3 regions of the Cyanobium sp. Maggiore-St4-Cus genome follow, and region 3 is predicted to be linked to each of the others. Evidence: predicted binding sites of a transcription regulator. Region 3 holds the regulator's gene; each other region holds the start of a gene.
The links. The regulator NtcA, encoded in region 3, controls nitrogen genes in cyanobacteria. The targets are predictions, from matches to a motif close to GTANCNNNNGNTAC.

Region 1 (3,274 bases), on a different contig from region 3:
CATCCGGCAGGTCGCTGAGGGGAACGCCCTTGTGGTGCAGCTCGGCCAACTTGGGCTCGGCACCCATGGAGCCGCCAAGAAAGATCTTGGCCGCCTCCACCATCTGACCATCCTTACGGGCCTTGGCCCCCATCAGCCCGATCTGACCCATGTAGGGCTGGCCGCAGGCATTGGGGCAGCCGGTCCAGTGCATGCGCACCGCCTCGGGCAATTCGATGCGCTGCTCCAGCTCTTCGAGCACCTGTTGGGCCACGCCCTTGGTGGGAATTAAAGCGAAGCTGCAGTAGGCGCTGCCGGTGCAGCTCACCGCTTCGGCCTGCAGGGTCGAGGGGGCGGGGCGGAAGCGCTGCAGCAGGGGTTCGGCCAGCAGGGCCTCGATGCGATCGCCTGGCACATCAACAATCAAGGCGTTCTGCGCCTCGGTGAGACGCAGCTCGCCGCTGCCATAGGTGCGCGCCAAAGCGGCAAGTTCCAGCATCGAAGCCGCGTCCAACCGGCCCATCGGCACGTGCAGCCCCACCCAGTGGAGCCCCTTCTGCTTCTGGGCCTGCACACCCAGGCCCGAGCGGGGAGCCCGGTTTACCAGGTGGGAGCCATCGTGGGGGAGCACGGATTCGGCAAATGCTTCAACCAGCTCAGCCCGGTAAGCATCGATCCCGAGCTGGTCGATCAGATACATCAGCCGGCTTTTGTTGCGCTGCTGGCGGTTGCCGTGGCACTCGAAATGGCACAGCAAGGCCAGGGTGAAGTCGGCGAGCTGCTCAGGCCGCAGCCACAGGCCTAGGGGGATCGCCAACTCGTTGCGCTGGGCTGAGAAGAAGCCCCCCACCAGCACCGTGAAACCGAGCTGACCGTTGTGCTCAGCCGGCAGAAAGGCCAGGTCGTTGTGCAGCAGGAAACTATCTGGGGCTCCGCCCACGGCCACATTGAATTTGCGCGGCAGGTTGCGGGGGCCAGCGGGGCCCAGCAGCCGCACCTGAATCGCCTCCACCAAGGGGCGGGTGTCGACGATCTCCTCCGGGTCAATGCCCGCCAACGGGTTGCCGGTGATGTTGCGAGGGTTGTCGTGGCCCGATTGGCGGCTGGTCAGACCCCCAACCTCCAGGGCCTGCAGAAGGGGCGCCATGTCCTCCAGCAGCAGGCCTCGCAGTTGGAGATTTTGGCGGGTGGTGATGTCGGCACTGCCCTGATCGCCACAACGATCGATCACCTCAGCCAGCAGCTCCAGCTGGTCGGCCGAGATCACGCCGTTGGGCAGCCGCAGCCGCACCATGAAGCGCCCCGGGGTCACCGGACGGAAGAAGATCCCCAGCCACTTGAGCCTGATAGTGAGCGTGGCTTCGTCGAGCGATTCCCAGCCCTGGCGGCCCAGCTCCTCGAGGCGAGGCGCCAGCTCCAGCCCACAAGGCTCGACCTTGGCCTGCTCGATTTTGCTGAGCTCCGGCTGGCTGGCCGCAGAAATGGTGGGGCTCGTCATGGGGCGGACTCTCGGAACACGGAACAACCTCGGCTTGCCCTCCCTGCCGCCACAGAGCTGCAAGGGGGTCCGAGCAAGCGCCGATGAGAGCTACGCCGCCGGATAACAAAAATGGGAAAAAGCTCCCCGCAGGGAGACAATTGGAATTGTCTGCAGTGCGGGTCGCTTCCTGTGTCGCAACCGCTACAACCCGCACCAGCAGCGGCGGTGGCAGAGCCCAGACGCCTGCAGCGCCTCGAAGCCCTCGGCCCTGAGCGGGCCCGCTTTCGCGAACTTATTGCCAAGGTGGGCAGTGGCGAGCACACCAGCACAGGCCTCAGCCGCGATGAGGCCCGCGACGCCATGGACCTGATGCTCCAGGGCCAGGCAAGCGATGCGCAGCTGGGAGCCTTCCTGATCGCCCACCGCATTCGCCGGCCGCTGCCGATCGAATTGACCGGCATGCTCGACAGCTACCGCAGCCACGGCCCAAAGCTGCAGACCCCTGGCCGCCAGGCCATTTGTTTCGGCGTGCCCTACGACGGCCGCAGCCGCACCGCCCCCCTGCTGCCCCTGCTCGCCCTGGTGCTGGCCGGCGCCGAAATACCGGTGGTGCTGCACGGCGGCGACCCGATGCCGGTGAAGTACGGCGTCACCCTGGCCGAGCTGTTCGCCACCCTCGGCATTGAATGGCGTGGGCTCAACCTCGCCGCTCTGCAGCAACGGTTGAGCACGCACCACCTGGCCCTCACCCACCAGCCCGACCACTTCCCAGCGGCGGAAAGGTTGCTGCCGGTGCGCGATGAAATTGGCAAGCGCCCCCCCGTAGCCAGCCTGGAACTGCTTTGGACCCCCCACTGCGGCGACCATCTATTAGTGAGTGGCTTCGTCCATCCCCCCACCGAAAAACGGGCCTGGGAGGCCCTAGCCACCGCCGGTGAAACCGAGGTGCTCACAGTGAAGGGACTGGAGGGGTCAACCGACCTGCCCACCAGCCGGGCCGGCATCACCGGCCGTGTCCGCCAGGGCTCGCTGGAGCGGCTGCTCGTGCACCCCCGCGACCACGGCCTCCACGGCGATGAGATCGCCTGGGTAAATCTGGAAACCTGGCAGCAGCAAGCACTGGCCGCTCTCGGTGGCGAAGGCCCCCTGGCTGGACCGCTGCTCTGGAATCTGGGGGCCTACCTCTGGCTAGCCGATCGCTTCGAAAGCCTTGCCGATGCCATCGAGCAAGCGCGGGCTCTGCTGGCCTCTAGATGCGGCGAGCGACTGCGGCAAACCCTTGCCGATCCCAGCGAAAGCGGCAATTGGTAGCAATTGCAACCCTCAACTTGAAGCCAGCCGTGGTCTTGTAAACGGGTCGGTCAGCTTGTGCGCCGGCTCGATTTTTAGACCGGTTCGGTGCGCTTCTTTGTGGAGCCCGTCCGGAGTGCAATTGCCACCACTCCGGCCCATCCCAATCCAGCCATGTCCAACCTTTCGCGCCGCAAGTTTCTGATCACCGCCGCCGGTTCGGCAGCTGGAGCTATCTGGCTAGCCGCCTGTGGCAGCCCCAGCAAAAAATCTGAAAATCAAACCCCAAGTCCAGCCGACGGTGCGGATGCGCCTGAGCTGAAGACCGCCACTTTGGGCTTCATCGCCCTCACTGACGCCGCGCCCTTGATCATTGCCCTGGAGAAGGGTTTGTTCGCCAAGCACGGCATGCCCGAGGTGAAGGTGGTGAAGCAGACCTCCTGGGCCGCCACCCGCGACAACCTGGAGCTAGGCAGCAGCCGTGGCGGCATTGATGGTGCCCATATCCTCTCGCCGATGCCGCTG
Region 2 (3,274 bases), on a different contig from region 3:
CGCCATCGTCAACTGACGACTGGCCGATTACTGAATCCGACCTAACCCCATAAGGACATCGCCTTCCATGGCTAAGCGCATTATTTACAACGAGAACGCTCGCAGAGCTCTCGAAAGAGGTATCGACATTCTGGCTGAGGCCGTTGCTGTCACCCTTGGACCCAAGGGCCGCAACGTGGTGCTGGAGAAAAAGTTTGGTGCTCCCCAGATCATCAACGACGGCGTCACCATCGCCAAGGAAATTGAGCTCGAAGACCACATCGAGAACACCGGTGTTGCCCTGATCCGTCAGGCCGCCTCCAAAACCAACGATGCCGCCGGCGACGGCACCACCACCGCCACTGTTTTGGCCCATGCCATGGTCAAGGCAGGCCTGCGCAACGTGGCTGCGGGCGCCAATGCGATCACCCTCAAAAAGGGCATCGATAAGGCTTCCGATTTCCTCGTAGGCAAGATCAAGGAGCATGCCAAGCCCATCTCCGACTCCAGCGCCATCGCCCAAGTGGGCACCATCTCCGCCGGCAACGACGAAGAGGTAGGTCGCATGATCGCCGATGCGATGGACAAGGTCGGCAAGGAAGGTGTGATCTCCCTGGAAGAAGGGAAATCGATGACCACCGAGCTGGAGGTCACCGAAGGCATGCGCTTCGACAAGGGCTACATCTCGCCCTATTTCGCCACCGACACCGAGCGCATGGAAGCGGTGCTCGAAGAGCCCTACATCCTGCTCACCGACAAGAAGATCGGTTTGGTGCAGGACCTGGTGCCCGTGCTTGAGCAGATCGCCCGTACAGGCAAGCCCCTGCTGATCATTGCCGAGGACATCGAGAAGGAAGCCCTCGCCACCCTCGTTGTGAACCGCCTGCGCGGCGTGCTCAACGTGGCGGCAGTCAAGGCACCTGGTTTCGGTGATCGTCGCAAGGCCATGCTCGAGGACATCGCCGTTCTCACCAACGGTCAGCTGATCACCGAGGACGCCGGTCTCAAGCTTGAGAACGCCAAGTTGGAGATGCTGGGCACCGCCCGCCGCATCACCATCAACAAGGACACCACCACCATCGTGGCCGAAGGCAACGAAGTGGCCGTCAAGGCGCGCTGCGAGCAGATCCGCAAGCAGATGGACGAAACCGACTCCTCCTATGACAAGGAGAAGCTGCAGGAGCGTCTTGCCAAGCTGAGCGGCGGTGTGGCCGTGGTCAAGGTGGGTGCCGCCACCGAGACCGAGATGAAGGACAAGAAGCTGCGCCTGGAAGACGCCATCAACGCCACCAAGGCGGCTGTTGAAGAAGGCATCGTTCCTGGTGGTGGCACCACCTTGGCCCACCTGGCCCCCGCCCTTGAGGAGTGGGCTGCTGCCAACCTCTCTGGCGAGGAGCTGATCGGCGCCCACATCGTGGCCTCCGCGCTCACCGCGCCTTTGATGCGCATCGCTCAAAACGCAGGCGTCAATGGCGCTGTCGTGGCTGAGAACGTGCGCAACAAGCCCTTTAACGAGGGCTACAACGCCGCCACCGGCGAGTACGTCGACATGCTGGCTGCCGGTATCGTCGACCCCGCCAAGGTGACCCGCTCCGGTCTGCAAAATGCCGCCTCCATCGCCGGCATGGTGCTGACCACCGAGTGCATCGTGGCCGACATGCCAGACAAGAAAGATGCAGCTCCCGCCGGTGGCGGCATGGGCGGCGGCGACTTCGACTATTGACAGCGAGATGGGTGCCTTCGAGGCCCCTCTCCTTCATCGTCAGCGTGGGCAGAAGGATTTTCCTTCTGCCCTTTTTTGTTCGTTTCCGTTCAGCCAAGCGGGCCCATCCATCCCAGCTGTATCGGTTGCCACCTTTTAAGGCTCTTTTGGTAGCGGTTGCTACTAGCTGCTGATCCGTTGGTCTTCAGGGTGGCGCCTGGTTTTGGCTTAGCTGTGCCGCTTCTGTTTGCAACCGATCTGGCCCTTCGCAGTGCCAACAATGGTTTTGTGCTGGTTAGTGCCGCCCTGGTGCTGATGATGACGCCAGCTCTGGCCCTCTTTTATGCGGGCTTTGTTCGCAGCCGCAACGTGCTTAACACCATGGTGATGAGCTTCACCGCCATGGCCCTGGTGAGTGTGCTCTGGGTGTTGTTCGGCTACAGCCTGGCCTTCTCTCCCGGCAGCGGTCCCCTAGCTCCTTTCATCGGCGGGTTGCAGTGGGCGGGGCTCAGCAATTGGTCGGCTCCCTATGGGGATGGGCAACTCAGTCACGGTGCCGTTGCCCTGTTCCAGGTCACCTTTGCGATCATCACTCCGGCGCTGATTTCCGGTGCGGTGGTGGAGCGGATGCATTTCCGCGCCTGGATGGTGTTTCTGCTGCTCTGGAGCACCTTCATCTACCTACCCCTGGCCCACATGGTGTGGGGCCCAGGTGGGTTCCTGGGCAGCTCCGGCCTCGGGGCCATCGACTTTGCCGGTGGCCTGGTGGTGGAACTGGCCTCGGGAGTGGCCGCCGCCGTTGCTGCCCTGGTGGTAGGCCGGCGTCGCAGTGGGGGCATGGGCTATGCCGCCCCACCCCACAACGTGCCCTTCATCCTGTTTGGGGCGGGCCTGCTCTGGTTCGGCTGGTTTGGCTTCAATGGTGGTAGCGGCCTGGTGGCCGGCAATTTGGCCTCCCTTGCCTGCCTCACCACCAATACCGCTGCCGCTGCAGCTGCCCTGGGCTGGATGCTGCTGGAAACATGGCAGCGCGGCAAGCCCACTGCCGTGGGTGTGGCTACCGGCGCCGTGGCCGGCCTAGTGGCGATCACCCCAGCGGCTGGCTATGTGAGCCCTCTGGCGGCCGTGTTGATCGGCTTTGCGGCGGCCCTGGTTTGCAGCTATGCCATGCAACTCAAGAACCGCTGGCGGCTCGATGACAGCCTCGATGTGCTGCCGGTGCATGGCGTGGCCGGGTTGCTCGGCACTCTGCTAACTGGCGTGTTCACGTTGAAAAGCCTCAATCCCTCTGGCGCCGATGGACTGCTAGTGGGACAGCCAGGTCAGCTCTTGATTCAGCTCAAGGCCGCAGGATTCACAATCCTTTTTGTTGGAGTAGGCACGTATGTGATTCTTCTACTGATTCGCCTGGTGATGCCCCTGCGTGTTAACGATATTCAGGAGCAGCAGGGCCTCGATATCAATGCCCATGGCGAAGAGGCCTACAACGGCGAATACACCGGTTAACCGGGGATGAAATTGAGGGCAGCGCCGTTGTTGCAGTAGCGCTTGCCACTGGGCTTAGGGCCGTCGTCAAACACGTGGCCCTGATGG
Region 3 (3,274 bases):
ATTTTTGGGTACCAGCAGGATCTGGCGATCGGGGGGCTGGCCGGGCAGCACCCGCCTGAAGGCGTTGAGATTGGCCTGCTGCAGCAAGGCGGTGATAACCTCCTTGGCCTGCTCGGGGCGCTCAAGGGTCACCTTGGCGCTGGCCAGGGTCTGACCGCTGCTGAGCACCACGTCGCCGCGGCGCAGGGCAATCAGGTTGCCCTCCAGGTCTTTAAGTTCTTGGGCTCCGGCGCTAATCCGGCGGCGCACCTGGGCTAGTTCCGCTTCGGTGCGGCGGATTTCCGCATCCCGCCCCTTCACCTCCTGGCTGAGACGGCTGCGCTCCAGCTCCAACTGGTTGCGCTGGGCTAGAAGTGGCGCCAGCTCTTGGCGCAATTTGCTGGCGCGGGCTTGGGCCTGCTCAAAGCGCGTCTGAGCCTCGCGTTTGCCCTGTTCGGCCCGTGCCACCTGCAGGCGGCTGCTGGCTAGTTGGCTGTTGCTGCGGCTCAGTTGGCTGCGGCTGGTTTGCAGCCGTTGCTCCAGTCGATCGAGTTCAAACAGGCCCGTGCGCAGCCGCTCGCTTACCAGCAGCATCAGGCCGAGGGAGATGGCACTGATCAGGCTGCCAGTGAGCACCGTGATCAACACGGCGGTGCGGCGGGGCCGCATCCCCAACAGGCTCAAGCGCGCCTTGCCCACCAGGCTGCCAAGTCGGTCGCCCAGGGTGGAGAGCACTCCCCCCAGGGCGAGCAGAGCGAGGATCAGCAGCCAGCCCGTCACATACGTCCCCGGAGGGCCCCAGTATCCCTGGCGTTCAGCTGAAGCGCTTGGCTAGCGCGATTGGATCAAACACAGTGATCTTTTTGCGGTCGATCTGAACCAGCCCGTCGTTGCGCAGGTCGCCCAGCAGGCGAGTGATTGTGACGCGGGTGGAGCCAATCGCTTCGGCAATCGCCTGGTGGGAGAGGCGCAGATCAATCGTGATACCTTCCGAGCTGGGAACGCCGAAATCTCGGCACAGCACCAGCAGGAAGCTCACCAGCCGCGAACTCATGTCGCGGTGGGTGAGGGTTTCGATCATCGTTTCGGTTTGCAGTATTCGCGAAGACAGGCCCTGCAGCAGCAGCAAGCCCACGCTGGCGTCCTGCTCGATCGCCCGGCGCACGGAGGTGGCTGGTGCGGTCACCATCTCGACCCTGGTGAAGGCCACAGCGTGATAAAAGCGATCGGAGCGCTGGCCCGTCAGCAGCGAGAGCACACCAAACAGGCTGTTCTCGCGCAACAGGGCCACGGTGATCTCCTCGCCGGATTCATATACCCGCGACAGCCGGACCGCTCCGCGCCGCAGCAGATAGACCCGCTCAGCTGGATCGCCGGGAAAAAAAATCGTCTTGCCCCGTTCGATCGTCTCGACACTGCTGCCGGTCAGGCCCCGGATCACTTCCAACAGGGTGGGGTTGCCCTGGCCGGCGCTTCCCATCACGCCAGGGGCACCCGTCGATGGGGTGTTGGCGGTACGGCTAAATCCGTGGGTAGCGCCAACCATCAAGGTCTTGGCAAGTGCCGGGACCCTAAGGATCACCCGGGGGGCGGCTTGTAGCAATACACACGGTTTGAGACGACACCGTCGGCGCCCCCTGCGCACCAGTACGTATGTTTCCACTAGGGATGGTGTCGTTTGCTTGTGGAGCGGCCCAATCCCGCTACATTCAGCTCCGCGAGGCCATGGGCTGCTCGCGGCGCCCCAGGTCTGTTTTTCGATTTTCAAGGTTCTTATTCAGGTTGTTCATGACCGCGAGCTTGCCCGTCTCAGGCCTCACCTCCTCCTCTGGAGCTGGTTTTCCGGCGGTCCAGCACCAACCTCAGCGCTCTGGCCATCGCCCTTTGGCTGTGGCGGCTGCCGTGTCTGCCCCCGCCTCTGCCCCTTCTGCTGCGCCGGCATTGCGGCTGGTGGCCCAGTCGGAGGGCTTACTGCAAATCCATACGGCGCCTTTCCGCGGCAGTTACGGTGCCGTGCTCAGCCAGGCCCTACGTAGTGCCGGCTTGGGCAGCCGGGTGCTAGTTACTCAGTTCCTTAAGGGAGGCGTAGATCAGGGCCTCGGCAGCAGCGTCTGGCTGTGTGGGCGACTGCAATGGCTGCGGCCCGGAGTGCCCGGCTGTCTGTCAGAGCCAGCTGCCCGCCAGGGGCTCGAACTGTTGGAGGCGGTGCGCCAGGTGTGGGCCTTCAGCCGCGAGCAGCTGCTCAGTGGTGCGGTGGATCTAATGGTGCTCGACGAGCTGGGCTTGGCTGTGGAGCTGGGCTACATCGAGCAGGTTGAAGTGCTGGCAACCTTGGAGCGCCGACCAGCCCATTTAGATGTCATTTTGACAGGGCCAGCCATGACTCCTGAGTTGATGGCCATGGCTGATCAGGTCACCCAGTTGCGCCGAGGCCTCTGATGCTGAAGAACGACCGCTGGATCAACGAGCAGGCTGGGGCAGGAATGTTGCAGCCATTTCAGTCGACCCTGGTGCGCCACCTCGATCCCGAGACGACGGGCTCGCCGGTGCTCAGCTACGGCTGCTCTTCCTATGGCTACGACTTGCGGTTGTCGGCTAAGGAATTTTTGATCTTTCGGCATGTGCCTGGCACCGTGATGAACCCCAAGCGGTTCAATCCGGCAAACCTCGAGCCCGCTCCCCTGCGCCATGACGAGGATGGATCTTATTTTATCTTGCCAGCCCATTCCTATGGCTTGGGAGTGGCACTGGAGAAGATGAAGGTGCCATCAAATATCACGGTGATCTGCCTGGGTAAGAGCACATACGCCCGGCTAGGCATCATTGTTAATACGACGCCAGCGGAAGCCGGCTGGGAGGGTCACCTCACCCTGGAGTTCAGTAATTCTTCGGGTGCTGACTGCCGTATTTATGCAAATGAGGGAATCTGTCAGCTGCTCTTTTTTGAGGGCGATCCCTGTGAGACAACCTATCAAGATCGGGCTGGTAAGTACCAGCATCAGCCCGAACGGGTTACCTTGGCGCGTATCTAGTTCCCAGCAAAATGCCCTATGGGGCGAGCCTGGCTTTATGTAAGCGGCTCTTTTCATACCAGTCAGCAAATTGGGGTGTCCAAGCCTGCAGATGGGGCCACATCAGATCACAGAGCTCACGGATCTCCTGCTGGGCATCGAGCTTCGCCCGCAGGTCAAGGAAGTGCAGAAATGCCCGCAAGGTGAAGCTCACCACGAAGTGCTGGCGGTAGTCGAAGGGCAGGATGCCGCGGGCGTGCTCCTCGGCGAAGCCAGCCGCCAAA

Region 1: a site for NtcA is predicted at 1,651-1,664, ahead of KBY99_RS05390 (ferredoxin--nitrite reductase). Genes of this name have one in related genera too.
Region 2: a site for NtcA is predicted at 1,852-1,865, ahead of KBY99_RS07235 (ammonium transporter). Genes of this name have one in related genera too.

Annotation. Positions count from the first base shown of each region.
Region 1 covers NZ_JAGQBL010000004.1:165,189-168,462, forward strand. The annotation lists gene KBY99_RS05390 (ferredoxin--nitrite reductase) at 1-1,477, opposite strand, end outside; gene KBY99_RS05395 (anthranilate phosphoribosyltransferase) at 1,703-2,770, shown strand; gene KBY99_RS05400 (CmpA/NrtA family ABC transporter substrate-binding protein) at 2,924-3,274, shown strand, end outside.
Region 2 covers NZ_JAGQBL010000006.1:69,236-72,509, forward strand. The annotation lists gene groES (co-chaperone GroES) at 1-16, shown strand, start outside; gene groL (chaperonin GroEL) at 68-1,702, shown strand; gene KBY99_RS07235 (ammonium transporter) at 1,892-3,187, shown strand; gene msrB (peptide-methionine (R)-S-oxide reductase MsrB) at 3,184-3,274, opposite strand, start outside.
Region 3 covers NZ_JAGQBL010000009.1:30,777-34,050, reverse strand. The annotation lists gene KBY99_RS09685 (DUF3084 domain-containing protein) at 1-759, opposite strand, end outside; gene ntcA (global nitrogen regulator NtcA) at 794-1,459, opposite strand; gene KBY99_RS09675 (cob(I)yrinic acid a,c-diamide adenosyltransferase) at 1,768-2,418, shown strand; gene dcd (dCTP deaminase) at 2,418-3,011, shown strand; gene thyX (FAD-dependent thymidylate synthase) at 3,028-3,274, opposite strand, start outside.